Regions from separate parts of the Sporosarcina sp. FSL K6-2383 genome, predicted to be linked through region 2. Evidence: predicted binding sites of a transcription regulator. Region 2 holds the regulator's gene; each other region holds the start of a gene.

Region 1 (11,030 bases), 1.2 Mb from region 2:
TTTAGCTTACCCGATGATTCTATTTCTGTTTATTGGTACACTACTCATTGCTTTTCGGCGTTTCTTTCTACCAAACATAGAGATGCTAGCTTTTACTAGGCCGAGTGAGTCAAAGGGATTTATTTCTCTATTGCCATCAATTGTCACAAAAATACCAGACGCTATCGTCTTGTTTGCGATGTTCATAGCATTGCTGACGTTAATAGCCGTCCATGTATACAAAAAATTTGAACCGAAAACTAAAATTCGGACGATGATGTCATTTCCAATTGTAGGTACTCTTTTTTCTATGATTAAAACACGTGATTTTGCAAGTGAGCTAGGTAGTTTGCTGGAGTCTGGCCTTTCGATGCAGGACGCTTTGGATGTTTTAGTGGAGCAGCAATTGGACAAGGTACTCAGTGAAATTGCTGGTAATGTGAGGAGGTTAGTTGTTTTTGGAGAGCCATTTGATGTAGCAACTCAGTTGACTCAAGGACTGACAAGACAATTAGCTGCATTTGCGAAGCACGGAGCGGATAGTGGTTATTTATCGAAAGAACTATTAATTTACAGTGAGCATTTAGGGGAGGAAATCGATAATAAGTTAGCAAAGGCGTTAACAATGCTACAGCCAGCTCTATTCTGCATTATAGCAATTTGCATTTTAGCTGCATATTTAGCTTTGTTACTTCCTGTTTACGGAATGATGGATAAATTATGAAAGGGGAAGTGTGATGAAAAAGTATATGGGAGATTCAGGATTCACATTAATCGAAATGATGATCGTACTGTTAATTATTTCTGTGCTTATCCTCATTGCAATTCCGAATGTTACCAAGCATTCGAAGTCAATCGATGAAAAAGGATGTGCGGCTTATGTGAAAATGGTTGAAGGTCAAGTGGAGGCGTTTAAAATGGATGAAAAAAAGATGCCGACAAGTCTTGCGGAGTTGACAGAAAAAGAATATTTACCTGAAAACCCACAATGTCCTAATGGTAGCCAGCTTTCAATTAGCTTGGAAGGAAAAGTGGAAGTAGTAGATGAAATCCCGAATCCATGAGCCAATGTTGAAGGGGCATAAGGAAGGTGGATTTACGTTTCTGGAGATGATTTTAGTTTTATCCATCGTGTCCCTTATAACGTTTGTTATTTTGCCTATTGGTGACAAGTGGATACGAAATGCATCAGAGGAAGACGCTCTTCAAGCATTTGTTGCAGCCATTCATAATTTACAAGCCTATTCCATGGCAAATAACGTTGCGACAAGATTAGATTTTAAAAATTCGGGGACGATGTACATTACACTAGTTCCAGGGAAAAGTGAATTTGCAAGAATGACTTTTCCGGTGGGGATGAAGTTGTCGGATTCGAGTCGCATGAAAGAAGTGTCATTCCATGCGAATGGAAATATTATGAATTCTGGCACGCTCGTACTCGAAACAAGCTCAGGTCTTACCGAAATTCGATTTCAATTTCAACGCGGGAGGATGATTATTTATGAATGAGGGAGGTTATTCATGGTCTGAGGCGATACTAACATTGACAATCGTAATGGTCATATTTGGGACGTTACTTCCTTTAGCGACAACAATGACCTCAAAGCTCCAAATGAAAAAAGCCCAGATGCATGCGGCAGAAACAGCTTTTCAAGGAGCTATTTACTTTAAGTCTCACGGTTTGATGGCGGGTTTACGTCAAGTGGATGGAATGGATTACAATTGGTCCATAGAAGAACAAGTTGTTTGCGTATCTTATAAAGCGGCCGAACAGTCGATTAGAAAATGTGTGTATCCATGAAGAAAATGGATGAGCATGGCTATACATTACTAGAAAGTATTTTTCAACTACTAATTATGGCACTCTTCATCCATCTGTTTTTATTGTTTTTCTTCTGGAAGGAGCCCATTGAACGACAGTATGTAGATTATTCTAAGATGCAATGGGAGTTGTTTTCAGCAGAATTGCAACAGCTTCTTACTGAGGTCAGTGAAATTCAATTACTGAACGGCGGAAAAGTCATACACTTTCGAAATCATCATGGCTCAGTTGACATTGAACAAAGTGGCACTGTCATTCGGAAAAGAGTAACGGGAGACGGTCATATTCCACTCTTGACAGGTGTTCGTTCTGTGGTATTTAGCCTTGACGCTACGACGTTAACTATACTTGTGACAACGATAGATGGCGCAGTTAAAGTGAGGGGGTTTGCAGTTGGCTTCCATCCATAATGAGCGTGGTGTGATACTTGCTGCAGCGATTGTTTTATTATTTTTCGTTAGTACCTTTCTTTTCACCCTCGTTTCATGGCATGATAGTATTCAAAGGAACTATGATTCACTAGAAATGTTTTATGAAAATGAAACGAAGAAGATAATGAATCGGGACGAATAGAGCTATTTGTCCCGTAAAATGGGTGATAAAATGAAGAAAGTATATTTGATTGGTTATATGGGATGCGGGAAAAGTGCGATTGGCAAACGACTGAGCTTTGCGACAAAGATCCCTTATTATGATATGGACTGCGAAATCGTAAAAAAAATGGGCATGACCATACCAGAAATTTTTGAAAAGTATGGGGAAGAGTATTTTCGAGAGGTGGAAACGGAATTCCTTCGCACATTCCGTGATGAGTTTTGTATTATTGCGACGGGGGGAGGCGCGCCGATGCGCAAGGAAAATCGTGAAATTATGCGACGGACAGGCATTGTCTTTTTCCTCAATGCACCATTTCGCGATATTTGGCGAAGGATTGCTACAGCCAAGAAACGTCCGATCGTCCAGCGATCGACACGTGTTGACCTTGAACAGCTATACAATGAAAGAAAACCTCAATATTTACAAGGTGGACATTTTAAAGTAGAAACTGAAAATCGGTCGTTGCGTGATATTGTGGATTACATTTCATTTCAAATACGTAGACTCAAGGGTGATTTGTAGAACAGTAAAGAAATCATTCAATGATTTCCTATTGTCGTATGCTAGTAGGGGAAATATTTATTCGACAAATCCAAACACGAATATTTTCCTTTTTTAAAGCGATAACGTTCGTGAATTTGACTATCTAATAAAAACTATTGCGCTTTCAAATATCAAATGTTAAGATATAAGGCGAAAGGGCATTGTTGTCCGAATCTTATTCGTATTCACATTAACATTCATACCAACTGAATAACGCGAATGATTGTATGGGGAGAGCACGCACTGGCGTCGCCGAAGGAGCAAATAACAGCAGTTATGAATCTCTCAGGTAACAAGACTCATGCATGACGCATCTCTGGAGAGTGTCGGCATTGTTCGACCACCAACGAGGAAAGCCGTAAGGTCAAACTTTCAGGTACAAGGACAGAGGTTCTCTTTTAAGGGGACCTCTGTCTTTTTTTTATAATGTCAGAAAGATAAGTTCATTGATGACCTTATAAGAGCAATCACGATTTTGCTGTCGCCTAGTTTTTTAATCATTTTCCAAGGAGGAATCAGTTATGACAAATGCACTAAAACGTACTGCTTTATTCGATAGCTATGCACAGTACGGCGGGAAAACAATTGATTTTGGTGGTTGGGAGTTACCGGTTCAATTTTCAAGCATTAAAGCAGAACATGAAGCAGTACGGACAAAAGCGGGCCTGTTTGACGTTTCGCATATGGGTGAAGTGTTTGTCAGTGGAGCAGGAGCTCTTGCTTACCTACAAAAATTAGTAACGAATGATGTATCGAAATTAGTCGATGGTCAAGCGCAATATACGGCGATGTGTTATGAGGATGGCGGAACGATCGATGATCTTCTCATTTACAAACGTGGAGACAACGATTACCTACTTGTTGTGAATGCATCGAATATTGACAAAGACGTTGCCTGGATGAACAGCCATGCAACAGCGGATGTTGTCATAGAAGACAAATCAGCTGACTATGGCCTTCTTGCTTTACAAGGACCTGTAGCACAAGAAGTCCTACAAAAATTAACAGATGAGCCATTGGCGGATATTAAGTTTTTCCGTTTTAAAGAAAATGTCAACGTTGCTGGCCATTCTGTCCTTGTTTCACGCACGGGATATACTGGTGAAAATGGCTTTGAAATTTACGGTTCATCAGAGGCTATCGTTGCACTGTGGCCTGCAATTCTTACAGCTGGTGAAGCGGAAGGTGTGATTCCAGCAGGTCTGGGTGCACGTGATACACTGCGTTTTGAAGCAGGCTTGCCACTTTACGGTCAAGAGCTATCAAAAGATATTTCACCACTTGAAACGGGCCTTGGCTTCGTTGTGAAATTAAATAAAGAAGAGGATTTTCTCGGCAAAGCAGCACTTACTGCGCAAAAAGAAAATGGTGTACCACGTAAATTGATTGGTCTTGAAATGATTGACAAAGGTATTCCGCGTACAGGTTACAAAGTATTCTTAAGCGACGTCGAAATTGGCGAAGTGACGACGGGTACACAATCACCGACACTTAAAAAGAATATTGGCTTTGCTTTACTGAAAAGTGAGCATACAGCTGAAGGTACAGAGGTGGAAGTTGAAATTCGCAATAAGCGATTGAAAGCAGTCATTATTGCAACACCATTTTATAAACGATAACAAAATGAAAAGGGGCTAACTAGACATGAAGCATCGTTACCTTCCAATGACGGAAACCGATCGTGCTGAAATGCTGCAAACAATCGGTATTTCTTCAGTAGATGAACTATTTGCAGATATTCCTGAAAAAGTTCGTTTTAAAGGCGAATATAATATTAAAAAAGCAAAATCCGAGACTGCATTAACAAAAGAATTGGCACAAGTTGCTGCAAAAAATGCGGATGCGCGTACATATGCATCATTCCTTGGTGCGGGCGTCTATGATCACTTCAAGCCGATCATCGTTGACCATGTCATTTCACGTTCTGAGTTTTACACAGCTTACACGCCATATCAACCGGAAATTTCACAAGGAGAGCTGCAAGCTATTTTCGAATTCCAGACAATGATCTGCGAGTTAACGGGTATGGATCTTGCCAACTCTTCTATGTATGATGGCGGAACGGCACTTGCAGAAGCAGGAAATCTAGCGGCAGGTCACACTCGTCGAAAAAAACTTCTTGTTTCTGAAACTGTACATCCAGAATCACGCGATGTTGTGCTATCTTATGCATCAGGACAGTCAATTGATGTTGTGACGATTCCGCAAAAAGACGGCGTAACAGATATGGCAAAACTAGAAGAATTGATGGATGAAGATACAGCTGCTGTTCTTGTACAATATCCAAACTTCTTCGGTCAGATTGAAGATATTCAAAAAATTGGTGACATAACGCATGATAAGGGTGGATTATTTGTTGTATCCTCTAACCCGCTAGCACTTGGTGTACTGACACCTCCAGGTAAGTTGGGTGCTGATATTACAGTTGGTGATGCACAACCATTTGGGATTCCAGAAGCTTTCGGTGGACCACACTGTGGTTATTTCGCTGTGACGAAAAAATTGATGCGTAAAGTTCCAGGACGTCTTGTGGGAGAAACAACGGACGACGAAGGACGACGTGGTTATGTATTGACATTGCAAGCACGTGAGCAGCATATTCGTCGTGATAAAGCGACATCTAATATCTGTTCAAACCAAGCGTTGAATGCACTTGCTGCATCTGTTGCGATGACGGCACTTGGTAAAATGGGTGCGCAGGAAATTGCCTATCAAAATATCGTGAAAACACGCTATGCTAAGGATGCATTTGAAAAAGCTGGCTTTGAAGTATTATTTGGCGGTGCTCATTTTAATGAAATCGTCGTTAATTGCAAAAAATCGGTCAAAGAAGTCAATGCACACCTCTTCACAAAAGGCATTCTTGGTGGTTATGACCTTGGTTTAACATATCCGGCATTTGCGAATCACGCATTGGTTGCTGTGACGGAACAACGTACAAAAGAAGAAATCGATGCACTTGTGCAGGAAATGGAGGCCCTTCATGCATAAAGATAATCAGCCGTTAATTTTTGAATTAACGAAAGAAGGACGAATTGGCTACAGTCTTCCAGAATTAGATGTGCCTGAATTGGATCTGTCAGATTTATTGCCAGCAGGATTTATTCGCGAAGAAGCAGCAGAGCTTCCAGAAGTGTCTGAGCTTGATATAATGCGCCATTACACAGCGTTGTCTAACCGTAACCATGGTGTAGATACAGGATTTTACCCACTAGGATCTTGTACGATGAAATACAATCCGAAAATCAATGAATTTGTTGCACGTTTCCCTGGATTTGCTAACATTCATCCATTGCAAGATGAGTCGACTGTACAAGGTGCAATGGAAATTATGTATGATTTGCAAGAGCATCTTGTTGAAATCACAGGAATGGATGAAGTCACACTTCAGCCAGCTGCTGGAGCACATGGCGAATGGACAGCATTGATGATGATTCGTGCGTTCCATGAAGCAAACGGAGACTTCCACCGCACAAAAGTACTTGTTCCAGACTCTGCTCACGGAACAAACCCAGCATCCGCAACGGTTGCAGGCTTTGAAACGGTTACAGTGAAGTCGAATGAACATGGACTTGTTGACTTGGAAGACTTGAAGCGTGTTGTTGGATCAGATACTGCGGCATTGATGCTGACAAACCCGAATACGCTTGGACTTTTTGAGGAAGATATTCTTGAAATGGCTGAAATCGTTCACGCTGTTGGTGGGAAATTGTACTATGATGGAGCGAACTTGAATGCGGTTATGTCTAAGGCGCGTCCTGGTGACATGGGCTTTGATGCGGTTCACTTAAATTTACACAAAACATTTACAGGTCCTCACGGTGGTGGTGGTCCTGGTTCAGGTCCAGTTGGTGTTAAGGCGGACTTGGCTCCTTTCTTGCCAAAACCAGTGCTTGTGAAAAAAGCCGATGTATACACATTCGATTACAATATTCCACAAACGATTGGCCGTGTGAAGCCGTTCTATGGTAACTTTGGCATTTATCTGCGTGCGTATACTTATATCCGTTCAATGGGACCGGACGGCTTGAAAGCTGTTACGGAATATGCGGTATTGAATGCCAACTATATGATGCGTCGGCTTGAGCCTTACTTCGACCTACCATATAACCGCCATTGTAAGCATGAATTTGTGCTTTCAGGTCGTCGCCAGAAGAAATTAGGCGTTCGTACACTTGATATGGCAAAACGACTACTTGACTTTGGCTATCATCCGCCAACAATCTACTTCCCGCTAAATGTTGAGGAAGGCATGATGATTGAGCCGACAGAAACAGAATCGAAAGAAACGCTCGATGCATTTTGTGATGCACTTATCCAAATTGCCAAAGAAGTTGAAGAAAACCCTGAAATCGTTCAAAATGCACCACATACGACGGTCATTAATCGTTTAGATGAAACGAAGGCAGCTCGTCAGCCGGTATTACGTTATACAAAATAATAATCTTATTATGAAAAAGCATAGCCTTGCGCTGTGCTTTTTTGTCGTGTTTGTGACGAAACGTACACATCCCATTAAATTCTTGTGATAAATATCACAAGGGACGTTCTAGCTTAGTACTATGCTAATGATGTAGTTTCAATCAAGATATATCATACTAAAGGAGCGTTTAAGATGATATCTATCAAAGAAGAGGTTAATTACGATGTAAACCCGTTTATTGTTATATGGGAAGTGACACGAGCCTGTGCTTTAAAGTGTTTGCACTGTAGGGCGGAAGCGCAATATAAGGCTGATCCTCGTCAATTATCATTTGAAGAAGGAAAAAAACTAATTGATGAGATTGCAGCCATGAATAATCCACTATTTGTTTTTACGGGTGGCGACCCATTGATGCGTCCTGATTTATTTGATCTTGCAAAATATGCGATTGAAGAGAGAAATCTTCCTGTTTCTATGACGCCAAGTGCAACGCCGAAAGTAACGAAGGAAGCCATTCAGAAGGCAAAAGATGTTGGTTTATCGAGATGGGCATTTAGTTTGGATGGCTCTTGCGCAGAAATTCATGACCATTTCCGTGGAACGAAAGGATCTTATGATCGAACGATGAAAGGGATTGAGTTCTTAAAGGAACTAAATATCCCGATTCAAGTGAATACAACCATATCGAAATATAATCTCCATGATCTTGAAGCGATTGCTGAGAAGGTGAAAGAGATGGGGACAGTACTATGGAGTACATTCTTCCTAGTGCCAACAGGACGCGGTATGGAGAAGGATATGGTGAGTCCGGAAGAGCACGAAGAAGTGATGAAATGGTTATATCAAATTCAACAAAAAATGCCTTATGGTGTGAAGACGACGGAAGCGCCTCATTATAGACGTGTGTTTCATCAAGAAAAAGAGAGGCTGGGGGAAAGTGGTATTGCAAAGCGCTCTGACTTATTAGGTCGTGCACCAAAATTTGTTAATGATGGAGACGGTTTTGTCTTTATTAGTCATACGGGAGATGTCTATCCAAGTGGTTTTTTACCGGTCGTTTGCGGTAATGTTCGTGAACAATCACTTTCCGATATTTATCAAAATTCACCAGTTATGAAACAGTTACGAGATAAGTCGTTATTGAAAGGTAAATGTGGTGTTTGTGAGTTTAAGCATATGTGCGGTGGTTCGCGTGCGAGAGCCTATGCAATGACGGGTGATTACTTGGAAAGCGATCCATCTTGCTCATATATTCCAAAAGCACTTCGCTAAAATGCTTGATGTTGAAAGGTGGATGCTAAGTGGAGAATACGAAAAGGAAGATTATTATTGTGGGTGGTGGCATTACAGGGCTAAGCGCTGCTTTTTATACGAAAAAATGGTTTGATGAACGAAAAATTCCTGTTGAGCTAACTTTAATTGAAAAAAGTCAGACGTTTGGTGGTAAAATACGGACATTGCATCGTGAAGAGTTCATTATTGAACAAGGTCCGGAGTCTTTTTTAGCACGTAAAATGCCTATTATGACACTGATTAAGGAATTAGGAATCGAAGATGAACTGACGGCGACGAATCCCCAAGCCAAGACAAATTATATAGTACATAAAGGTAAATTGCATAAGATGCCGCCTGGACTTATGCTAGGTATTCCGACAGAATTAACGCCGTTTATGAAAACGAAGCTCATATCGCCTGCAGGGAAAATTCGAGCTGCTATGGATCTATGCTTGCCTAAAAAGAAAGGGATGGAAGATGAAGCATTAGGTCATTTCATCCAACGTCGTTTGGGTAAGGAAGTGCTAGAACATATCACAGAGCCGTTATTGGGTGGGATTTACGCAGGAGACACACATTCGTTAAGCTTACAAGCAACTTTTCCGCATTTTGCAGCAATGGAGCAAACGCATCGAAGTTTGATTATAGGGATGTTGGCAAATAAACAAAAACCAGCACCTAGTATGAAAGGTTTGCCTGAAATTGCGCAGAAAAGTATGTTTCTAACGTTCCGTAATGGGATGATTTCGTTGGTTGATCGACTGTTAGCAGAATTGGAGTCGATTCAACTGATTGCTGGGAAAGGTGTGCAAACGATTATTCAAGATAGACAGGGCTATAAAGTTTGCTTGGATGACGAGCAACAGTTACAGGCAGATGGGCTTATTATGGCTTTACCTACTCATCAAACGGCGAAGTTATTACCAATTAGTTCTTCGTTACAGTGGTTAGAGAAAATTAACTATGTGTCTGTTGCGAATATCGTACTCGCTTTTGATGCTGAAGATTTCACATTTCCATTAAACGGTTCTGGTTTTCTGATCCCCCGCAAAGAAGGGCGCATGTTAACAGCTTGCACATGGAGTTCTTCTAAATGGCTTCATACAGCACCGGAAGGCAAAGTATTACTGCGCTGTTACATTGGGCGTGGAGGTGCGGAGGAGTGGGTTCACCTATCTGACGAGCAACTCGTAGTAGCTGCGTTAAAAGATTTGGAAGAGATTATGGGTATCCAAGCTCAGCCATTATTTCATGAAATTACTCGGCTAGAACACTCGATGCCACAGTATCCAGTAAAGCATGTCGAGGAGTTGAAAAAGGTAAGGGCAGATCTTGCCGTCCATAGTCCTGGCGTTTACCTCTGCGGGGCTGGCTACGAGGGTGTTGGAGTCCCGGATTGTATTCGGCAAGGGAGAGAGGCTGCTGAGCAGTTGGCGGCATATTTAGAGCAGTAGAAGCTATAAATATTTAAATAACAATAAGGAGAAGCCGTGGCGGCCTCTCCTTATTGTTATTTACTTTTTACTTTACCCGTCCATAAGCGGAAGCCACCTTGAAGATGGAATAAATGCTTGTAATCTTTTTTCTTTAAAAATAATGCAGCCCGTGCGCTTTTACCACCGTTTTGGTCGTATAGGTAGACAGGCTTGTCCGAGCGGATTTCTTTGAAACGTTGACGGAACTGAGAGTATGGGATATTACGAGCACCCAAAATATGGCCAGCGTCAAAATCTTTCGTCTCGCGTACATCAATGAGCTGTGCCTTTCGGTAGCCCTCGATAAACTGATCTTGTGTTAAATTGGTAACGGCTTTTCGAAGACGTAGCATCGTTATGACCATGTATCCAATCAATAGAACTGTAGCAACTCCTAAAATAATTAAATTCACAACAACTTTCCCCTTTCTCTCTACTTTTCTATTATAAAGATTAGGTGGCACTAGTTCAATGGGAATGATAAAATGAAATTCGTTGTGGAGGGAGAATTCGGATGAAAAAAACGATTTGGCACTTCATTAATTCGGGGAAATGTAGCGCTTCGTTCAATATGGCGCTGGACGAGGCATTGTTGGAATGGCATAGCAAAGGGGAAATCGGTCCGGTGTTGCGGTTTTACGAATGGCAACCGGCAACATTATCGATTGGATATTTTCAAAGTGTTGACAAAGAAATTGAGATGGATGAAGTACGTAAACACGGTCTCGGCTTCGTGAGGCGTCCGACTGGGGGACGAGGCGTTCTGCATGAGCATGAACTTACATATAGCGTGATTGTCTCTGAGAGTTATCCTGATATGCCGGAAACGGTGACGGAGGCTTATCGGGTTATTTCAGGCGGTGTGCTGGAAGGTTTTCGGAATTTAGGTCTTGATGCACAATTTTCAGTTCCGCAA
Region 2 (11,030 bases):
TTGTCGAGCGCTAACACATCATTACCACTCGGGCGGTCAATTGAAAAGCTAAAGCTAGCTGATTTTTCGTCTCCGTCAGGCGAATCCATCCAGTCTGTCCGTTCGAGCTGTTTGCGACGGCTCTTCGCCATTTTAGAAGTCGATGCACGAGCAATGTTGCGCTGGACGAAATCTTCGAGTTTCGCTTTCTCACTCATGTCCTTTTCAAAAAGCTTTTGATCACGTTCGTAATTCTTCGATTTTTCGTCGAGATAAGCACTGTAATTACCTATATACTTCGCCACTTTACGCCTAGAAACTTCATAGACGATTGTCACGATTTCATCCAGGAAATAGCGGTCGTGTGAAACAATTAAAATGGCACCCTCATAAGAAACGAGGTATTTTTCCAGCCAGCCGAGCGTTTCGATATCGAGATGGTTTGTCGGCTCATCAAGGATGAGAAGATCAGGCTTGCTAAGCAGCATTTTCGCAAGTGCTAAGCGTGTCTTTTGGCCTCCAGATAGAAGGCTGACGCTTTTTTCATAATCGTCGGGATAAAAGCGCATACCGTGTAGAACGGAGCGCGTGTCTGACTCATATTGATAGCCACCAGAATCCTTGAACTCGATTTGAAGGGCGTCATACTCTGACATTACCCGTTCATAGTCTGTTGGGTTGTCGTATACAGCCGGGTCAGCCATCTGCACCTCAAGTGTCCGTAGCCGTCTTTCCATATTATGAAGTGGTTCGAAGACGGTCATCATTTCTTGCCAGACAGACAAGGAAGAGTCGATACCACTATGCTGTTCAAGATAACCAATTCTAACGTCTTTCGGGATAATTAAATCGCCTGAGTCTGCTGTCATTTCACCAGCAATTATTTTCAGAAGTGTCGACTTGCCTGCTCCGTTACGTCCAACGAGTGCAACGCGGTCACGGTGTTGGACTTCGAGTCGAATATTTTCTAATATATTGGTTCCTGAGAATGATTTTGTCAGTCCGTTCACTTGTAATACAATCATATCGAACACCTCTATTCTACTTTAGTTTACTGGAATGGCTCGAAGCGTGCAACGGTCGACTTTACAACCTTCTGTATCTACTGTACGATAGAATCGGTTTATGTTTGGCCGCTGTTGTGCCAGGTTGTAATGAATGAGTAGGTTCGGGAGGCTATACAATGATAGAAGAAACGCCAAAAATACCACAGGCGACATCAAAGCGGTTGCCTCTCTATTATAGATTTCTTCAAAACTTCGCAAATTTAGGGAAGAAACGTGTATCTTCAAGTGAATTAAGTGAAGCGATGAAAATTGATGCGGCAACAATCCGGCGAGACTTCTCCCATTTTGGGGCGCTTGGCCGCAAAGGATATGGCTATGATGTGCATTATCTTGTCGAATTTTTCCGTCAGATTCTTGATCAGGATGAAGGAACGGATGTTGCACTCATTGGTGTGGGCAGTTTGGGTAGTGCTTTTTTAAAGTATAATTTTCATAAAAACCATAATACACGTATTGTCGTAGCGTTTGATCCAAAAGCTCCGGCAGGGGGAAAAATGTTGAGTGGCATTCCTGTGTTTCACCCAGATACAATTAGTGAAAAAATTGTTGAACTAGGCATTGATCTTGTCATTCTGACAGTACCATCACGGGTAGCGCAGGATGTTACCGATAAGCTGGTGGAGGCAGGGATTAAAGGGATTTTGAACTTTACACCAGTCCGCTTGACGGCACCTGATGAAGTGCGTGTCCATACGATTGATTTATCTGTAGAGTTACAGACACTCATTTATTTCATGAAAAATGACGTCAAAAATTCACAATTATAATGGCCCAATAATAGTAATACAAGCTGTTTTCGTGTAAAATGGATAGCAGAATGAGGGATGGTTTAGTCCTTCTACTACGAGGGAGGTGTCTGAGATGCCAGGTCCAATGAGTTTAGTCATTATCGCAATTATTGCGTTGCTTGTTTTCGGTCCAAAGAAGTTGCCTGAGATTGGGAAGGCGTTCGGTTCTTCATTGCGTGAATTTAAAAACGCGACGAAAGGTCTCGTAGAAAATGACGACGTAAAGAAAGTAGAAGACAAAAAAGCAGAAGTATTGCAAGTGGAAGTTAAGAAAGAAGAAGTGAAGTAAGTTAGGATGTTTGTCCAATGGCAGAAAAAAACTTAACAATCATTGAACATATAGATGAAATTAGAAAACGGCTGATGGTAATCGTCGTTTTCTTTGTTGTTGCAATAATAGGCGGATTTTTCATCGCCAAGCCAATCATACAATTTTTGCAATTTCAGTTTTTGGAGCATGACGGATTAGTTGATGGTACTACGTTAAATGCATTCAGTGTGCTCGATCCTATTATGATCTACTTGAAAGTGATTATTTTTGTTGCGGTCATTATTGTTTCACCGGTTACTATGTATCAGTTATGGGCGTTCATCTCGCCTGGGTTACATGAAACGGAACGACGTGCAACGTTGAGTTATATCCCGTACACGTTCTTCCTATTTGTCGGGGGGATTTCGTTTGCCTATTTTGTACTATTGCCATATGTGATGAAGTTCATGGTGAATTTATCGTCAGATTTGGGCATTACCCAAACAATTGGCATTAATGAGTATTTCTCATTCTTGTTTCAATTACTCATACCATTCGGTATCGTTTTCCAGTTGCCGATTGTCCTGCTATTTTTAACAAGACTTGGTATTTTGGATCCGGCAACATTGGTGAAAATTCGAAAGTATGCTTATTTCGTACTGTTCGTCATTGCAGCCTTTATTACACCGCCTGATTTGTTTTCTCACTTATTCGTGACCGTTCCATTGTTTGCGCTCTATGAAATCAGTATTTTCATATCCAAATTTGGCTATCGAAAATATTTGAAGGCAGAAAAGCAACGGAAGTCGGATGAAGAGCTGGCAGAGCGAGAGCGACAGTTAGAAGAAGTTCGTGCAGAGCAACAGCGACAAATTGACGAAGTGATGGGTCAACAGGAGCAACAATAAAAAAGTCTTCCAACCGAAAATTTCGGTAAGGAAGATTTTTTTATTGGAAAAAGATGATAATTCCTTGCTTTAAACTTTCTAGCTCTTCGAGATATTTTTGAAGTTTCTCGAGGTTTAGATTGGCAATGACGACGAAGCCATTCATGAGTAGGTGGGCAATCATTGGTGTCAGCAGTCGTTTGGTTCGATAGTACAGATAAGAGAATATGAGTCCGGGCGCCATGTAGACTAAAAGATGCTCAAGCTCGTTATGCACTGCAGCAAAAATCAGGGCACTGGCAATGGCGGCAACCCAGAAATTTGTTTTTTGATAAATTCCACCAAAAAGAATGCGTCTAAACACTATTTCTTCTAGGAATGGTGCAAATAAGACGATTGAAAGAATGATGATAGGGGATACTTTTGCAATGTCACTGAGTATAGCCGTATTATCAGACCCCGGCGTGATGCCAAACAAGCCTTCAATCATACCAGCGAGCATTTGTCCTCCCATAACGAGGAAGAAACCGATGATTCCCCAAAGAATCGCATTGCCGGTTGTAGATTTTTTTCCTTTGAAAATATGGAAGAACTTTTTATTGCGAAAGATGAATGCCAAAAATACAATGGCCGCAAGAGCATTGCTGATGAACAATGCCCAAGCGCTTGCGCGATAGGCAATGTCTTTTTCACTATATTGTTCATTCCAGGGGAAGTAGTCAAACAAACCTTGGCTTAAAAAGATACTACCCATATGCATGGCTGCATATGTTGCTAAGAGCCATAAAGAGATTTTCCAGTTTTTCAACGAACCCACCCTTTCAACTGTGGCTGAGGTTAATTTTAGCTGTTTAAAGCCAGATAAGCAAAGAGAAATGTTTAACTCGAATCAATAGGAAGTGTGAACTCTCGACGCAACTACACTGTAGCGTAATTGAAAGTATTTCGCTTGCAATTAATGCAAATATTCATTATGATAGGAAATGTGTTAGCACTCACATCTACCGAGTGCTAAAAATGTAGAAATTACTTTGAGGAGGTTGTTTTACTTGTTGAAACCATTAGGTGACCGTATCTTAATCGAATTGATCGAGGCAGAAGAAAAAACATCAAGCGGTATTGTAATACCGGATTCCGCGAAAGAGAAACCGCAAGAAGGTAAAGTTATTGCGGCAGGTACTGGACGTGTGCTTGAAAATGGCCAGCGCATCGACCTGGAAGTTAAAGAAGGCGATCGGATCATCTTCTCAAAATATGCTGGTACTGAAGTGAAATATGAAGGTAACGAATATCTGATCCTGCGTGAAAGCGACATTTTAGCGATTATCGGCTAATAAGCTACCAATCGGTTAATTTACAAATACACGAAAATCAGGAGGGAACTTATAAATGGCTAAACAAATTAAATTCAATGAAGACGCACGTAGCGCAATGCTTCGTGGTGTTGATACATTAGCAGATGCTGTAAAAGTAACACTTGGACCTAAAGGACGTAACGTTGTTCTTGAAAAGAAATTCGGTTCACCACTTATTACAAACGATGGTGTGACAATCGCAAAAGAAATCGAATTAGAAGATGCATTTGAAAATATGGGTGCTAAACTCGTAGCAGAAGTCGCTTCGAAAACGAACGAAATCGCAGGTGACGGTACAACAACTGCAACGGTTCTAGCGCAAGCAATGATCCGTGAAGGTTTGAAAAACGTTACAGCTGGCGCAAACCCTGTCGGTATCCGTAAAGGAATCGAAAAAGCGGTTATCGCTGCGATTGAAGGATTACAAGATATTTCCGATGAAATCCAAGGGAAAGAAGAAATTGCGCAAGTTGCGGCTATCTCTTCTGGCGACGAGGAAGTCGGACAATTGATCGCTGAAGCAATGGAGCGTGTTGGTAACGATGGTGTTATCACAATTGAAGAATCGAAAGGCTTCACGACTGAACTAGATGTCGTAGAAGGTATGCAATTCGACCGTGGCTATGCGTCTGCTTATATGGCAACAGATACAGACAAAATGGAAGCAGTTCTCGATAACCCATACATTTTAATTACAGATAAAAAGATTACAAACATCCAGGAAATTCTTCCTGTTCTTGAACAAGTCGTTCAACAAGGTAAACCACTTCTAATGATTGCAGAAGACGTTGAAGGCGAAGCGCTAGCAACACTTGTTGTGAACAAACTTCGTGGTACATTCAATGCTGTTGCAGTAAAAGCTCCAGGCTTCGGTGACCGCCGTAAAGCAATGCTAGAAGACATCGCAGTACTAACAGGTGGTCAAGTCATTACAGAAGATTTAGGCCTTGACCTTAAATCAGCAGATATTACGCAACTTGGACACGCAGCGAAAGTCGTTGTAACGAAAGACAACACGACAATCGTCGAAGGTAGCGGCAACTCTGAAGTGATTGCAGGACGCGTTAACCAAATCCGCGTTCAACTTGAAGAATCTACATCTGAATTCGATAAAGAGAAATTGCAAGAACGTCTTGCGAAATTAGCAGGCGGCGTTGCCGTCATCAAAGTTGGAGCGGCAACTGAAACAGAACTAAAAGAACGTAAACTTCGCATCGAAGACGCATTGAACTCTACACGTGCAGCTGTCGAAGAAGGTATCGTTTCTGGTGGTGGTACGGCACTTGTTAACGTCTACAGCAAAGTAGAAGCGTTACTAGAGTCTGTAGAAGGCGACGTAGCAACAGGCGTGAAAATCGTTCTTCGTGCACTTGAAGAGCCAGTTCGTCAAATCGCTAACAACGCAGGCCTTGAAGGCTCAATCGTTGTTGACCGTCTCAAACGTGAAGAAGTTGGCATTGGCTTCAACGCTGCAGAAGGTACTTGGGTCAACATGATGCAAGCAGGTATCGTCGATCCAACTAAGGTGACACGTTCAGCACTTCAAAACGCAGCATCTGTAGCAGCTATGTTCCTAACGACTGAAGCAGTAGTTGCGGACCTTCCTGAGCCAGCTGGTGCTGGAATGGGTGGAATGCCAGATATGGGTGGCATGGGCGGCATGATGTGATCCGTCATATCTAAGATAAAAAGCGTCAACTCCGATTATAGGAGTTGGTGCTTTTTGATTTTTAAAGCACTAAGCTTTTAGTGACAGAGATCGTAATGTTGATCGCGCCAGATTGTTAAAAACAGCTACTAATAGAGTCCGGTACCGGCTAACTGTAGCAATGTAAGGACTATATATTTTTTACCGAGCTCATAATCATCAAAGTTTTTTTCATGGTAGATGGAACCTCTCTCTCTAAAAAAGGTATACCATTTAGCTTCCTCTTCAAAGTAATGGAAGCCTTCACCCATAGAATCTTTGCTCGTTGAATCACTTTGTGGGATGCCATTGACTTCAGTATATGCATATACTTCCTCTTGGCTAACCGTAAACACTTTGGAGTAATGATGATATCTCATATTTTCAACGCCAAGAGTTTTGCATGCAAAATCGAATGGGTTTCCATAAAGTAGTACCTTTATCTGCGTTTCCTTGTCAACCAAAATACCAACTCCCTATATGGCTTTATATATTAACCTTCTATTTTAATTTAATAACGTTTAAAAATAATGGTAGCATAATATTGTAAACACTGATAGACATTTATTGAACATTAAAGAGCTCCCATTTTAATATGGTGCCTTGTTAAAGGAATACTGGAAGATTGTTCTTAAATCTTAGGTAAGCATACGAATATAAATATTTTAGTATGTTCCTAGAAAAAAGTTTTCATCGACCCCCTCAAAAAAAGAATCCTATACGAATAACTGGTATGTCCAAAAAGGGCAAAAAAAATGTTGAGGTGATTTAAAATGCAAAAGAAGTGGAAACAAACGGGAGCAGCATTGCTAATTGCGGGATTAACAGTAACTGGGACGAGCTATGCATGGGCGGATGAAAAAGCGTCTGAAACACTTGATCTTCGCCAGCTTGGAAAGGGTTCGACTACTGATGTAGCGGACAATTCAACTAAAACTGTGGAATTACCTAAAGTGGAAAGCGAAGATAATGAGGATAAAGCAACAACGGAAGAGGAAAGTGTACTTCCAGAAATTCCAGAAGGGTATACTGCTGGAAATCTTGTTGCACTTGCAAAAGCCTATGAACAGGTCCAAAATCCAACAGCAAAAGCAGCTATTAAACGTAACATGGAGCGTTCCATTGAAAAATGGGAGAATAAGCAGGCAGAAGCAGAAACCGATGAACAGCCGGAGCTTGAAACACCTGAGCAACCTGAAACTGTCGTACCTGAACAGCCAGAGGTGAAAGAAGAAGCAGTTGAGGAAGAAGCGCCAGTAAAAGAAGAAAAGCCAGCTAAAGTGAAACAAGAAAAAGCTCCACAAGCACAATTAAATGCACAGCATAAAGCACAAAGAGAAGAATTGAAAGTAACTCAAAAAGCAGAGCGTGAGGCGTTAAAAGCAGAACGTAAAGCGAATAAAGAACAACAAAAGCAAGTGGGAAAAGAAAAGAAAAACTAATTACTTTCTAGCAAACTTCTTTTCATTTTTCGCTGCACCCATTACAATCAAGAGCAACGCGATTGAATGGGAACGGAGGGGTATGTATGTTTTTGTCTATCATACAAGGAATATTCAATAAGAAGTCTGATACAGCATTGAATGAGCTTGTATTGAAGGCAAAGAGAGGCGATAAGGAGGTTATGGATGACCTTCTTATCGCATTTACTCCGTTCATTAAAAAAACGGCTTCTTTCGTATGCAAACGATTTGTCGATGAGCATGATGACGAATTTAGTATAGCAATGAGTGCTTTTTATGAAGCGATTGTGCAGTTCAATCCCGAAGACAACTCATCGTTGACGACCTTTTCACATTTGATTATGAAGAGGAGATTGATCGATCATTTTCGAAAAGAAGCAGCAAGAAATGGCGCGATTCACTTACTGAAAGGTGAAGATGAAACGGCAGCCTCTGATGCTCAACGTTACGTATTTGATCAAGCATCGATTGTATCCTATTCGAGTGAACAACAAGCAGCAGAACGCCGTGAAGAGATCATGGAATATAACAAACTGTTAAAGGACTTTGGTTTATCTTTTCAAGAGCTTTCCAAGTCATCTCCGAAACATACAGATTCAAGGAAGACAGCCTTTCAGATTGCACAAATCATAGCTGAAACACCGGATTTTTATGCTTATCTTATGGCAAATAAAAGATTGCCGATGAAAGAACTTGAATCGACTGTTGAGGTTTCGAGAAAAACGATAGAACGACATAGAAAATATATAATCGCAGTGACGTTACTACTGAATAGTCATTTTGTGTACATAAAGGAATATATAAAAGGGGAACTAATATGATGCGGACATACAGAGGCGTTGTTTGCGAAAAGAAAAATAAATATACTGTATTCCTAACGGATAAAGGCGATTTTCTACGGGGCATTCCAATTGGTAAAACACCAGATATTGGAGAAGAAGTCGACTTTCATCCTGTTTTTACTCCTGCTCTTTTTGGTATGAAAGTAAAGCCGCGATTCGCTGGAGCAGTGATGATTGCTGCAATGCTTCTACTTGCCATCGTAGCATCTTTATTTCCCATGAATGATAAAGTGATGGCTTATGTTCAATTAGAAAACGGTATGGCATTGGAGTTTGGTGTCAATCAGGCTGGAGAGGTCATTACCTTACGTTATTTGAACGATAAGCCAATTGAACACGAAAAGAAACTTGGCGATTGGAAAGGCCAGCCAATCAGTACAGTATTAGACACAGCTGTAACGGAATTATCAGCAGAAAACAATGTAATAATTACGACAATCTTTCCAAACGCCAAAAATCAACAGAAGGTGCAAGGAATTGTTGAAAGTGCAGTTCGAGAAGTACGAAATGCGAATCAAGAATTGACTATCGAAATTGGCGAAGGTACAGCGGAGGAAAGAGTGAAGGCCAATCAGCATGAAATGTCCATTCACAAATTCAAGGCAAGTCAACAAGGCACTCCGATGAATGAAAAGAAACCATCAACAGAAATCAATGACGATAAAACAAATTCAGGAAATCAGCAAAAAGGTCAAGATGAGCTCAAAAAACCGGATAAGCAATCAGTCCCTTCAGCACCTGCTGACAAGAAAAACAATGGAAATGAAGAACGGAAGGATTCAAATGAGCTTAAAGATCCGAAACTGAAAAAACCTGATACAAAGCCGAAGAATGAGCAGGATGAAAAACTGAAGCATTCTCCAACAGAGAAGGAGAAATTATCTAATCCCGCATCGGAAAATAAAAATTCCAATAACGGAAATCAAAACCCGGCATCTAAGCAGCCTAAGGAAAATCAGAACCCGCAGAAACAAAATGGCTATGGAAATCAAGCGCCTCCAGCTGTTGGAAACAGTGAGAAATAATCCTACTGCTCAAGTTTTTTAGAATCAATCTAAACACTATTTCAGCACTAAGATGGCTTTAATCCTACGAAGAATAAATAAACCTAATTCCATCCAAAGCCAACTATAGAGAAGTGAAAAGATGAAAATAATAAGCAAGACCGCTGGATTGAATGAAGAGGAGACGGTTGGGCCGAAAACAGGAAAGCCGAATACGTACAATGGGGTGCAAATCCCTATACTTAATAGTAAAGCATTCGTTATGATAATTTCCGTGCGCTTACTTAGCAAGTGGAATGACCACCCCAACCCTAATCCAAGCAATCCGGTAGTGAAGGGGAAAATAACTAGCTCACTTGGCTCAATCAATACTAATAAACAGATGGTTACGATATAAGTGAAAATCCCTGAGCGCAGGGCCATCAAGGCGACTAACAATATAGGAGCGGTAGCGAAGGGACTAATGGCGTATCCGATACCAGGTAAAAATCCCCCAGCTGATTGTAAAATCGCTGCAAGCGCTGCCATCAACGCCATAAAAAGCAGCTTTTTTGTAGACGACCAGCTAGTAAGTATTCGATGAATATCCTTTGGATGCGTTGGAATAGATTTCGTAAAAGACATGATCCCACCCCCTCTTCCTTCCCTATAAATCTCCAACTGTTCAATATCACTCAAATCTCAAGCCCTATTCTTATACTATTTTTCAAGAAGTATTCTGTGACTGTTATAGGTAGCGGATAGGTGGGCGTCTGCATAAAGTGATAAGGAATATGGAGAGAGGGGATAGGCGTCTATGTCTGAACAGGGATTTCAGAATCAGGCTCATTCAAATCAACATAAAAATCCACAACGAAAACTAGAACCTAAAGATATCCTGTTGCCACCTGGCTATACGATAGATGTGTTTGCAACGGGGTTAACGACACCTATTAATGTCACTTTTACGAGCAAGGGAGAAATGCTCGTTGCTGATTCGGGAATAACGGATGGGAATGGAAAGGTGTTAAAACTGACGGAGCATGGTTTTATTACAATAGCTGATGGATTCCATCCACCATTAACAGGAATTACTGAATATCAAGGGAATATCTATGTTGCACATCGTCGCTATGTCACAATCATCCAGCCTGATGGATCGAAAAAGGACATTATCGAAGGGCTACCAAGTAATGGCGATCATCATAATAATCGAGTGATATTCGGCCCCGATGGAAAAATGTATTTTGGTCAAGGCACCGCTACTAACAGTGGTGTTGTAGGGAAGGACAATGATTGGGTGAAGGAGCATCCTTTCTTTCATGATTATCCCGGTAGCAGGATTACTCTAAGTGGCCAAAACTTTCAAACATCCGGATTTTTAAAGAGCTTTCAAAATCGAACCGTCACTACCGGTGCATATGTACCTTTTGGAGTCGAAACATACTCGGGGAAAATGGTGGATGGAATCAATCGCGCAAGCGGAAGCATATTACGGGCAAATCCTGATGGATCGGAGCTTGAGCTCGTTGCATGGGGTCTTAGAAATCCTTTTAGATTACGGTTCGATCGATTCAATCGATTGTTTACCGCTAATCATGGGATGGATGTTCGGGGAAGCCGCCCGGTCGCCAACTCTCCAGATGAATTTCAATGGATTCGTCCAGGATTGTGGTATGGATTTCCCGATTTCACCGGAGGGTTACCAGTTACGTTACCCCAGTTCCAA
Region 3 (11,030 bases), 830 kb from region 2:
TGTCACTATACAAGCATAAGGGAAAATGACCCATAAAAATTGACTAGTCATTGGCTACTTCCTCCTGACGGATACAAGACTTAAATGTCTCCCTCATCCCCCTAATTAAATGGAAATAAGGACTGTTATGTTTCTCGAGTGCTTTCATTAAATTGTATGTTCCATCTTCCATAACCGCCAAAAGCATAGAAAAACTTTGTTGTGCTCTTGGGTCGCCTAACCATTCAGCCGCATAGATGAACTCACACATGAGCGGTAAAAAATCAGACAACTCGCCTTCCGGCATATTTAATCCAAACATTTCATACAACACTTTCAGTTTCGCCAGCATTTGACCGCGTTCTTTAGCATCCGCATATTTTACATATGTCATGAACAACGTCGTTTCTGTTTGAAAATCAAATGTGTACGTATACATCTCTTGGATTTCATCGAGGCTATAATCATGCATCAAATCCCAAAATACTTTTATATCGGCGTAAGCCGGGTCGGAAGAGTCAAATGACTCCTCCAATACCGACGGATGAAATGTAAGCTTTTCAGGATAAGACAGCTGATCTGCGAAGAAACCAAAATTTTGCTTTACTTCGTATAATTTCTTCAGATCAATCACGCCAAATCCCTCCATAGAAGTTCTCTTCATAGATTTCTTTACCTGATTTCGTCGGTTCTACCGCGCTACATCCATCACAGTCCGTACTATCCGCTATACCCGTATAGCTGAATTGAGTTGGAGATGAATCCATAGCGTAATCCCCACCCATTTCTGTATAACCAGCAGACCCTTGTGAACGGTACATATTCATGTGACCTTCTTTATGAGCAGTTGGAATCACAAAGCGATCCTCGTATTTTGCAATCGCGAGTAGACGATACATTTGTTTTGTTTGGTGAGCCGTAAGTCCAACACGCTCTAGGCGTGATTCATCAAATTCCTTACCAGATGACACTGCACGCATATAAGAGCGCATCATAGCCATTCTTTGTAAGCCTTGCTTCACCGTTTCAGCATCTCCAGCTGTTAGCATATTCGCAAGATATTGAATCGGAATCCGCATTTCATCAATTGCAGGGAAAATCATATCAGGATTTTTGATAGAATCTTTCCCTTCAAAGTAGTTCATGATCGGGCTAAGTGGTGGCACATACCAAACCATTGGTAACGTTCTGTATTCTGGATGAAGCGGGAATGCAAGCTTATACTCGATTGCCAGTTTATAAACAGGTGAGTTTTGTGCCGCCTCAATCCACTCTTCCGAAATGCCATCTTTCCTTGCTTGCTCCATTACTTCTGGATCATTCGGATCTAAGAACAAATCACATTGAGCTTTGTACAAATCTTTTTCATCTGGTGTTGAAGCTGCTTCAAGTACACGGTCAGCGTCATATAGAAGTACACCCAAATAACGAATTCGTCCCGTACATGTTTCAGAACAAACTGTTGGTAGTCCTGACTCAATGCGTGGGAAGCAGAATGTACATTTCTCCGCTTTATTTGTTTTCCAATTGAAGTACACTTTCTTGTACGGGCAACCCGTCATGCAATAGCGCCAACCACGACATGCATCTTGGTCGACAAGGACAATACCATCCTCATCACGTTTGTAAATTGCACCCGATGGGCATGATGCTACGCAACTTGGATTTAAGCAGTGCTCACAAAGACGTGGCAAGTACATCATAAACGCCTGCTCAAAGTTGAACTTGATATCCTCTTCAATCTTTTCGATATTCGGGTCCAATGGGCCTGTAATATGCGCTCCCGCTAACTGATCTTCCCAGTTAGGGCCCCACTCAAGATCCATATATTCACCTGAAATAACTGACTTTGCACGTGCAACAGGTGTATGCTCACTATCGCCCGCCATCGTTAATTTTTCATAGTCATACGTCCAAGGCTCATAATAGTCCTTCATTTCTGGCATGTCTGGGTTATAGAAGATTTTCCCTAAGGCAATTTTCGACAGTTTAGAACCTGATTTCAATTCCAATTTGCCGTTATTCAGCTTCCAACCACCTTTATAAAGCTCTTGGTCTTCCCAACGTTTTGGATAACCAATTCCCGGTTTTGTTTCTACGTTGTTAAACCACATATACTCCGCACCTTCGCGGTTTGTCCAAGTCGTTTTACATGTAACACTACATGTATGACAGCCAATACATTTGTCTAGATTCATAACCATTGCAACTTGTGCTTTAATTTTCAAGCCAATTTACCTCCTTCATCTTGCGGACTGCGACGTAAACATCCCGCTGATTTCCGATTGGTCCGTAATAGTTAAATCCATAACTTAGCTGAGCGTAACCACCAACCATTTGTGTTGGTTTCATATGAATGCGTGTTGGAGCATTATGGCTTCCACCGCGTTCTTCTGTAATTTCAGAACCAGGTACTTGGATATGCTTATCCTGTGCGTGATACATGAACATCGTACCTTTTGGCATTCTATGACTGACAACTGCCCGCGCTGTTACAACTCCGTTTCGATTGTAAACTTCTAACCACTGATTATCGTCAATATCATGCTCTTCTGCATCTTCATTAGAAATCCATACTGTTGGACCTCCGCGGAATAGCGTCAGCATATGCTGATTATCCTGATAGGTAGAGTGAATATTCCACTTACCATGCGGCGTTAAATATCTTAAAACTAGAGAATCTTGTCCGCCAACAATTTGCTTATCACGTGGTCCAAATACCATTGGTGGCAATGTTGGTTTGTAAACCGGTAATGCTTCACCAAAATCAAGGAATAGCTCATGGTCAATATAGAAATGCTGTCTTCCTGTCAGTGTGCGGAACGGAACGAGTCGCTCGATATTCGTTGTAAATGGTGAATATCGACGTCCCATCTTATTAGATCCACTGAACACTGGCGTCGGAATAACTTCCCGAGGCTGTGCGGTAATACTAGCAAAAGTAAAGCGTTCTGCCGCCCTATCTGCCGAAATATCTTTTAACTCAACGCCCGAATCATGTTCTGCCGCTTCGTATGCCTTTTGTGACACCCGACCATTTGTAGCAGATGATAATGTCAGCATTGCTTCAGCAGCATGTTTCGCTGTATGCAATTTTGGCAGCCCATTTTTGATGGTTTCATCAAAATAAGTGCCATTGATACCTTTCATCATTTCATACTCTTCAGCAACAGAGAAACTAACGCCATGCGCACCGACTTTTCCTGTTGATAATAAAGGACCAAGCGTTACATATTTATCGTAAATAGTTGTATAATCACGTTCGACAATCGTCATACCAGGCATTGTTTTCCCTGGAATCGCTTCAACTTCACCCTTTTTCCAGTCTTTCACTTCACCGTAAGGCTGTGCAATTTCCTGAATAGAGTCATGCGCCAATGGAGTCGTTACCAAATCCTTGTAAACACCCGGCAAATGAGTTTTCGCCATTTCTGAGAATGTTTGTGCAATCGAACGGTAAATATCCCAGTCCGAACGTGATTCCCACAGTGGGTCTACTGCCGGATTGAACGGATGGACAAATGGATGCATGTCTGTTGATGAAAGGTCGTGTTTTTCATACCAAGTCGCTGCTGGAAGAACGATATCTGCATACATCGGCGTTGCAGTCATACGGAAATCCAATGCAACAAGAAGATCAAGCTTGCCTTCTACCTCGTCACGCCATACCATTTCTTCTGGTTTTACCTCGTCATTTGGGGAAGCTAGTAATCCATCAGATGCTCCGAAAAGGTGTTTCATGAAGTATTCCTGTCCTTTTGCAGAACTAGATACCAGATTAGAACGCCAAATGAATAATGAGCGCGGGAAGTTTTCCGGTGCGTCAGGATCTTCTACAGCAAATTGCAAATCACCTGACTTCAATTGCTCAAGCGTATGACCTACAATTTCTTCTGTCGTAGTTTTTCCTAATGCCGCTGCTTCTTCAGCAAATAGCAAACTATTCTTATTAAACTGTGGATAAGATGGTAACCAGCCCAACCTAGCAGCTAGAACATTATAATCTGCCGGGTGCTCATAACGTGCTTTCCCAGCCGTAGGTGACATCAGTACCTCTGCTCCAGCCTCCTCATACTTCCACTGATTTGTCGCATAGTAGAAGAAGGATGTTGCATTTTGGAGACGCGGTGGTGCCTGCCAATCCCTCGCAAAGGCAATCGTGCTCCAACCTTCAATCGGACGGCATTTTTCTTGCCCAACATAATGCGCCCAGCCTCCGCCATTAACGCCTTGTGAAGCTGTCAATGTTACGAGATTGAGGATGGATCTGTAAATCGTGTCACTGTTAAACCAGTGGTTAATACCCGCTCCCATAATAATCATAGAACGACCACCCGTATCAAGGGAGTTCTGCGCAAATTCACGTGCAATTTGTATCACAAGCTCCGGTTTAACATTGGTGATTTTTTGCTGCCAAGCAGGTGTATAAATGGAGTTGACATCGTCATAACCACTTGCCTCTAGATCGCTATCGATACGACGAACGCCGTATTGGCTTAGCATTAAATCGTAAACAGTTGCGACAAGTCTTTCTGTCCCATCTGCAAAAGTTACTTTCTTCGTAGGAATCGGGCGGTTAAATGTCCCATTGGCAATATTATCGAAATAAGGGAATACCATTTCTGTCCATTCAGCACCATGGTCTGCAACCGATAATGCAGGCTCAACACGTGTACCGTCTGCGTTATCAAGAATTAGATTCCACTTCGCATCCTCTTCCCAACGCTGTCCCATCGTGCCGTTTGGAACAATGATTTCATCTGTTGCTTCATCAAAGATAACTGGCTTCCATTCTGAGTGCTCGGACGTACTACCCAGGTCACTCGCTCGTAGGAAACGACCTGCTTTGTACGATCCCTCATGCTCATCTAGCATGATTAAAAACGGCATATCCGTGTACTGCTTCGCATAATTGATGAACATCGGTTCTTTTCGTTGCTCATAAAATTCATCTAAAATAACATGCGTCATTGCTTGTGCAACAGCTGCATCTGTACCAGGATTTGCAGCAATCCAGTCATCGGCATGTGTCACACTTTCTGCATAGTCCGGTGCAACAGAAACTACTTTTGTTCCTTTGTAGCGTACTTCTGTCATGAAGTGAGCGTCTGGCGTCCGTGTTAGGGGTACGTTCGATCCCCACATAATAATATAACCTGCATTAAACCAGTCACTCGATTCAGGAACGTCCGTCTGCTCACCCCAAATTTGTGGAGAAGCTGGTGGTAAATCTGCATACCAGTCATAGAAACTAAGCATTTCTCCACCAAGAAGGGAGATGAAACGCGCACCTGATGCATAACTAACCATCGACATCGCCGGAATTGGCGTAAATCCAGCAATGCGGTCTGGACCGTATTTTTGAATTGTGTAAATAAGTTGTGCAGAAATCAGCATCGTAGCATCGCGCCAATTGACACGAACATGTCCACCTTTTCCGCGAGCTTTTTTATATTCATCCGCTTTTTTAGGATCTTCGACAATGCTTGCCCATGCTTTCACAGGATCCTTCATTTCAGTCAATGCTTGACCCCACATCCGCCACAGTTTTCCTCGTATGTAAGGGTACTTCACGCGAAGTGGACTGTATTCATACCACGAAAACGATGCACCACGTGGACAGCCTCGCGGTTCAAATTCAGGCATATCAGGACCACAGGAAGGGTAGTCAATCTGTTGGTTTTCCCAAGTAATAATGCCGTTTTTCACAAACACTTTCCAACTACATGACCCCGTACAGTTGACGCCATGCGTTGTTCTAACTACCTTGTCGTGGGACCAGCGTTGGCGATACATATTCTCCCAATCCCGGCTTTTCTCTTCTAGAATCGACCAGTTTCCTGAGTAACGTTCAACGGGCTTGAAGTATCTTAGTCCACTTTTCAGTACACTTTTTTTCTTCATCGAGAAAACTCACTCCTTTTCAGAATAATGAACTTAATGAGGGGATACATCATTACGTTCATTCATATACCCCTAATTCTAAAGATTAACCCAGCACCTTCCTATTAGGGAAAGTCCTATATCGTATATAAACTTACCTTACTAGACAAAAAAAGCCACCCGCGGGCAGCTTTTTTAGTGTATTTATTAAAGTGCAGCACGTACTCGATCGAATAGAACGTTATTTTCAAGGTGAACATGTTCAAATGTGTCTTTTTCAAGCTGTGCAAGACGCGCATAGACAACACGGTACGTACCACAAGCTTCTTCTGGTGGTGTGTAGTTATTTGTTAAATCTCGGATTTCAAATAATAATTCGCCTGCATGCTCGTGCTCTGCTTCTAATTCCATAACATGTGGCTTCACTTGCTCTTTTAATTCTGGAGTTGGATTTTCCAAAAAATCAAGAATGACTGGGAAGACATTTTTATCTTCGTCCGCCGTGTGATCTAAAAGCTCAGCACGTAATTCCTTGAAAATTTCTTGGATACGTACAAGATGCGGATGATTTTCTCCGTGAACCTTAACGACTCGCGTAATGTACGGTGTAAGCGCTGGTAATTCTTCACGTAAACCTGCATGGTATTTTTCTTGAATGTAAGAGACGAGCGTTCTATTGCCGAATGAAGTCGGATGTGTACTACCGACTTGCTCTCGTTTTTCTTCTATTTTTTGAATGCTTACTAATACTTCTTCTGGATTCAGATTGCGATCTTCTGCCGCATCTTTCAACGGGATTTTCCCTCCGCAGCAAAAATCGATACGAAGACTTCTAAATAGATCCGCACTTTGTGGAAGTGCAGTGACGATATCGCAAACTTGTGTTTCAAGCGTTAGTTGACTCATAATAGTTGTTCCTCCCCTAATCAATTTAGTGAGAATCATTCTCACTATCAAGTATACGTGCTTACTGCCATTGTTCATACTAGGGATTACCCTAGATATCAATAATAGCGTTTTTCACACATAACACTCTTACCTTTCTTACTATCTCCATCATAATTGACGCGAGTATAAGGGAATGTGATATATATCACATTTCGACTATTGTCATGAATTTTTCACAATTGAAAAGTGCACTCATCTTCAATACATTTTTAATAACCATTTTTCAGGAACTTTACTCTAAAGGTTGTCCCACCTAATGAGCTATCCACCTCAATTTTGCCGCCATGTAATTCTACAATACTTTTCACAATGGCTAAACCTAAACCTGAACCACCCGTTTGATGGGAACGTGACTTTTCAACCCTATAGAATCTCTCAAATATATAAGGCAAGTCCATTTCAGGAATGACTTGTCCATAATTTGTAACTTCAATTTCTATTAATTTATCGGATTCAGATAATGTAACATCAATATACCTTCCATTTTTTCCATACCGAATGGCATTTTGAATTAGATTTTCAAATATCCTCGCTAATTTATTTCCATCTCCCATCACAATAGGATGGTTTACAGTTGAGAAATATTGTCTTATTTCCATACCCGCCTCATGAACCTGAACCTGAAATTGAACTGCTAATTGATTTAACATTTCTTCTATATTTACAGGAACTTCATTAATTAAAGACTCTTTATTTTGAACCAAGGTATATTCAAATAGATCATTCATCAATTGGTGAAGATCTTTAGATTTTTGATGAATAATTTGAATAAAATATCTCAGTTCAACCTCATTCTTATATCGATCTTCATTTATCAATTCTAAATAGCCAACAATTGATGTTAGTGGTGAGCGAAGGTCATGGGCAACATTTGTAATCAAATCATTTTTTGTTTGCGCAGACTTTTTTTGATCAACTACTGACTTTTCTACTTGCGTAATTATGTGATTAACTTTTGCACCTAATTCGCCTAGTACACTATTATCTGCAATTGTTACTTTTTTGTTGAAATGGCCTTCTGATATATATTCAATTTCATTAATCATTCTCGTTAGTAAATATTCAACATACTTCTGTCGTTCAAAATGAATAAAAAGGAAAAAGTATAAGACAAATAATACACAATAGCCTAGTACAAATGACGCTATACCAAAAGTGCCCACTAATTCAATTAGGTCCGAGAAACGGGAAGATTGCGTCTCTAAATAAAAGATAGCAGAAATCAGTATAAAACCAGTCAGACCTGCCAATATCGCTGCAGACACTAGATAAATCAATAATTTCCAAATAGAAATGAACTTAATGATCTTTTTCAATTTTATAGCCCACTCCCCAAACAGTTTGGATAATTGTTTCTCCCGGAATGACTAATTCGAATTTATCCCGTACATTCTTAATGTGAACCATGACTGTTTTATTCGAACCCATGCTGTCTTCTTTCCACACTCTTTCAAAGATCTCTTCAGAACTGAATACTGTTCCTTTGTTTTTTGCGAGTAAATATAAGATGTCAAATTCAATAGACGTTAGCTTAATTTCTTTTCCACTCGCCGTAACCCTATGGGATTGCTTATCTATTTCAAGTGAGTTAGCTCGGATGGTACCCCTGTCTACACCTACTGGTTCGTAGTTGGATCTCCGTAACAATGCCTTTACTCGAGCCACTAATTCTAATGGATTAAAGGGTTTTAACATATAATCATCTGCGCCCGTCATGAGTCCTATAATTTTATCCATATCTTGCACTTTCGCACTTAGCATTAGTATGGGCACCTGATTATCCACTCTGATATGTTTACAAAATTCTAGTCCATCCATATTCGGCATCATGATATCCAAAATAATGAGGTTTACAGGATTATGCTTCATAATTTTTAAAGCTTCTAATCCATCCCCTGCTTGAAGGACATGATATCCCTCATTTTTCATGTATATTTCCGCTAACTTTCCAATTTCTCTATCATCGTCAACAATTAGGATACTATTCCCCAATATGTCTTGCCCCCTTTTCAGGATAAACGCGTTAATGTCTTTGAACACTATTCTCCAGTCTTAGTTTCTGTAAAACAGTATAAACAAATGAGTTTTTTGATATTTCACTTATTATTAAAAATCCTATCACAGTCCCTAATGTATTCGCAATCAAATCATTAATATCTGTACTACGCCCATTTCCAAGTATTATTCTAATTAGAACCTGTGTCACTTCAAAAGATAAGCTGATAGATAGTCCCATAAAAGCAACCTTTTTAACCGATTGATATTTATTACTCAATAACGGTAAATACATACCAAAAGGAACCAGCATAATTATATTCAATATAAAAGTTGGTATATCTATTGTTAACACAGGGATAAAGTTAATAGACTTATACCACGGTGTTAAATTAGCATACTTCCCAATATTCACTTCAATAGGAAAAAACACAAAATGAATCATACACAAAAAATAAACTGCAAAAGAAGTTAATATTATAAACTGACCAAAGTGATATTTCTTTCTAATAACCGTAACCAAGACCATATAGCATAAAAAAAGTAGAAACGCCGGGATAAGAATATACCAGGAATCTATTGTATACATGAATGAGTTTTCCATTTATTCGACCTCAAAAAAATACTTTCATCTTTGATTTTTTTTGTAACTAAACAAAGTATAACTTCTGTTTTTAAAGTTTTTCTTAAGAAATCAACAATGATTTCTTAACACGTAAAAAATAAAAAACGTATATTCACCTGAAATATACGTTTTAGACTATTGATATCCTATCTACGTGAGTTCTTACATACATTTTCTATTTGAATGTTTAACTTAATCTATACTCATTACTTGATTATTTACCATGATACTTTTAATCGTGGACTTATCTAAAAACATACGGTTTCCATTTGAATCTAGGCTATACATCCATTTGAATCCAATGTCCGTTGTACTTGTTGAACCATTACTCAATTCAATGATTTGATTATCATCTGTAATCACCTTAACAATCGGACTGATTTCTGGTAAATAGCTTTCCTGACCATCTATTCTTTCTCCCTCAATCTCAATTCCAACGGCTGAAACATTTAAAGCTTTCAATACTACTTCCTCTTTTTGTTGTTTTAGCATTACATTAATATCGATTTTCTTAGAACGATCATGTGCTGTAAATTTATTTTTAAAGGGACCATTAGCAATGATTTCATCTGTATCAGTATTCACAATGGCTTCGGCTTTAATCGTAACGCTTTTGCCTTCTAGAGTACTGAATGTATCTACATCAAATGTGCCAATAATCTGTTTGCGATCTTCTGTTAATTGTTGCTCAACCATATAACTTGCACCATGCTTTATATCTAATTCCAAATTTTCGATTGTAGCTCCTTCAGGAAATTTAGTCTTATCTTCTTTTTCAAAGGAAACTATGATGAGCGAGCTTTTCCCCCCACTCAAACTTTCTTCTATTTTCATTTTCACCCCAGATTCTACCACCACTTGATCATGCTTATTTTTTACACCTCCAAACAACTCATTTATATACCCTGTGTCTTGAGATGCCAAAACAGTAGTTGAAGTACCAATTACCATTATTGCAACGCCAGTGACTATCCCTTTTCGCATATTCATAAAAGCTTTCTTTCCTGTTTTTTTCTTATCCATTATTATCTCTCCCTCTACTTCTGATTTAAGCAAGTAAATTTTGCTTATGCACTGATTATATCCATGAATTTTAAAGTTTTATTTAAGAAATACATAAGCTTCTCTTAAATACAAAGAAGTTCAACTTAACCAATATAAAAAAGCCTCCATCTAGCCGTTTACTAGCTACTGAATGCCTCTACTTCTACGATTATAAAAACCCATCAAGAATCCAATACCAAGTGAATGAAAACAAATAGACAAAACTTTATATGCATAGCCCGAAAGAAATTTAACTTTCTTCACCTTAATCCATTTACCAATAGGTTCTTCTCTAAAAACAAAACTTGGCTGTTATGAACTTAAAAAAACGAGAAAGGAGACAAGATTCATATACGAATCTTGTCTCCTTTCTCATTGTTATTTAATGTTTTCTCCCCTGCAACTGAACCAGTTAGCTAAATATGTTTATGCGATCTTTCATTTACAGATCATCAAAACCATTCAAATCACTCGTTTTCACATACTGCCTCGAAGTCTGCTCAAAGAAGTCCGTTTTTGTATCGTCGAAACTATCAACGTAGGCACGAATCCACTT

What was found. The regulator Rex, encoded in region 2, represses fermentation and respiration genes when NADH is low (regulators of the CRP and FNR family bind a similar motif). The targets are predictions, from matches to a motif close to TTGTGAAATATTTCACAA.
Region 1: the regulator Rex is predicted to act here: its motif matches at 7,465-7,482, upstream of MKZ10_RS11950 (TIGR04053 family radical SAM/SPASM domain-containing protein).
Region 3: the regulator Rex is predicted to act here: its motif matches at 6,944-6,961, upstream of ric (iron-sulfur cluster repair di-iron protein).

Annotation. Positions count from the first base shown of each region.
Region 1 covers NZ_CP152017.1:2,420,539-2,431,568, reverse strand. The annotation lists gene comGB (competence type IV pilus assembly protein ComGB) at 1-703, shown strand, start outside; gene comGC (competence type IV pilus major pilin ComGC) at 717-1,043, shown strand; gene MKZ10_RS11990 (type II secretion system protein) at 1,024-1,488, shown strand; gene MKZ10_RS11985 (hypothetical protein) at 1,481-1,780, shown strand; gene comGF (competence type IV pilus minor pilin ComGF) at 1,777-2,211, shown strand; gene MKZ10_RS11975 (hypothetical protein) at 2,195-2,374, shown strand; gene MKZ10_RS11970 (shikimate kinase) at 2,405-2,920, shown strand; glycine riboswitch at 3,161-3,252, shown strand; gene gcvT (glycine cleavage system aminomethyltransferase GcvT) at 3,463-4,560, shown strand; gene gcvPA (aminomethyl-transferring glycine dehydrogenase subunit GcvPA) at 4,586-5,932, shown strand; gene gcvPB (aminomethyl-transferring glycine dehydrogenase subunit GcvPB) at 5,925-7,382, shown strand; gene MKZ10_RS11950 (TIGR04053 family radical SAM/SPASM domain-containing protein) at 7,557-8,636, shown strand; gene hemG (protoporphyrinogen oxidase) at 8,666-10,093, shown strand; gene MKZ10_RS11940 (rhodanese-like domain-containing protein) at 10,150-10,479, opposite strand; gene MKZ10_RS11935 (biotin/lipoate A/B protein ligase family protein) at 10,629-11,030, shown strand, end outside.
Region 2 covers NZ_CP152017.1:3,648,814-3,659,843, reverse strand. The annotation lists gene MKZ10_RS18430 (ABC-F family ATP-binding cassette domain-containing protein) at 1-1,004, opposite strand, end outside; gene MKZ10_RS18425 (redox-sensing transcriptional repressor Rex) at 1,163-1,813, shown strand; gene MKZ10_RS18420 (twin-arginine translocase TatA/TatE family subunit) at 1,908-2,123, shown strand; gene tatC (twin-arginine translocase subunit TatC) at 2,141-2,992, shown strand; gene MKZ10_RS18410 (CPBP family intramembrane glutamic endopeptidase) at 3,033-3,779, opposite strand; gene groES (co-chaperone GroES) at 4,021-4,305, shown strand; gene groL (chaperonin GroEL) at 4,361-5,995, shown strand; gene MKZ10_RS18395 (hypothetical protein) at 6,124-6,477, opposite strand; gene MKZ10_RS18390 (hypothetical protein) at 6,787-7,455, shown strand; gene sigI (RNA polymerase sigma-I factor) at 7,542-8,297, shown strand; gene MKZ10_RS18380 (anti-sigma factor domain-containing protein) at 8,294-9,343, shown strand; gene MKZ10_RS18375 (hypothetical protein) at 9,380-9,946, opposite strand; gene MKZ10_RS18370 (hypothetical protein) at 10,119-11,030, shown strand, end outside.
Region 3 covers NZ_CP152017.1:810,460-821,489, reverse strand. The annotation lists gene narI (respiratory nitrate reductase subunit gamma) at 1-51, opposite strand, end outside; gene narJ (nitrate reductase molybdenum cofactor assembly chaperone) at 44-613, opposite strand; gene narH (nitrate reductase subunit beta) at 606-2,207, opposite strand; gene MKZ10_RS04315 (nitrate reductase subunit alpha) at 2,197-5,883, opposite strand; gene ric (iron-sulfur cluster repair di-iron protein) at 6,070-6,768, opposite strand; gene MKZ10_RS04305 (ATP-binding protein) at 7,020-8,132, opposite strand; gene MKZ10_RS04300 (response regulator transcription factor) at 8,110-8,802, opposite strand; gene MKZ10_RS04295 (VanZ family protein) at 8,834-9,409, opposite strand; gene MKZ10_RS04290 (hypothetical protein) at 9,623-10,453, opposite strand; gene MKZ10_RS04285 (ribonucleotide-diphosphate reductase subunit beta) at 10,917-11,030, opposite strand, start outside.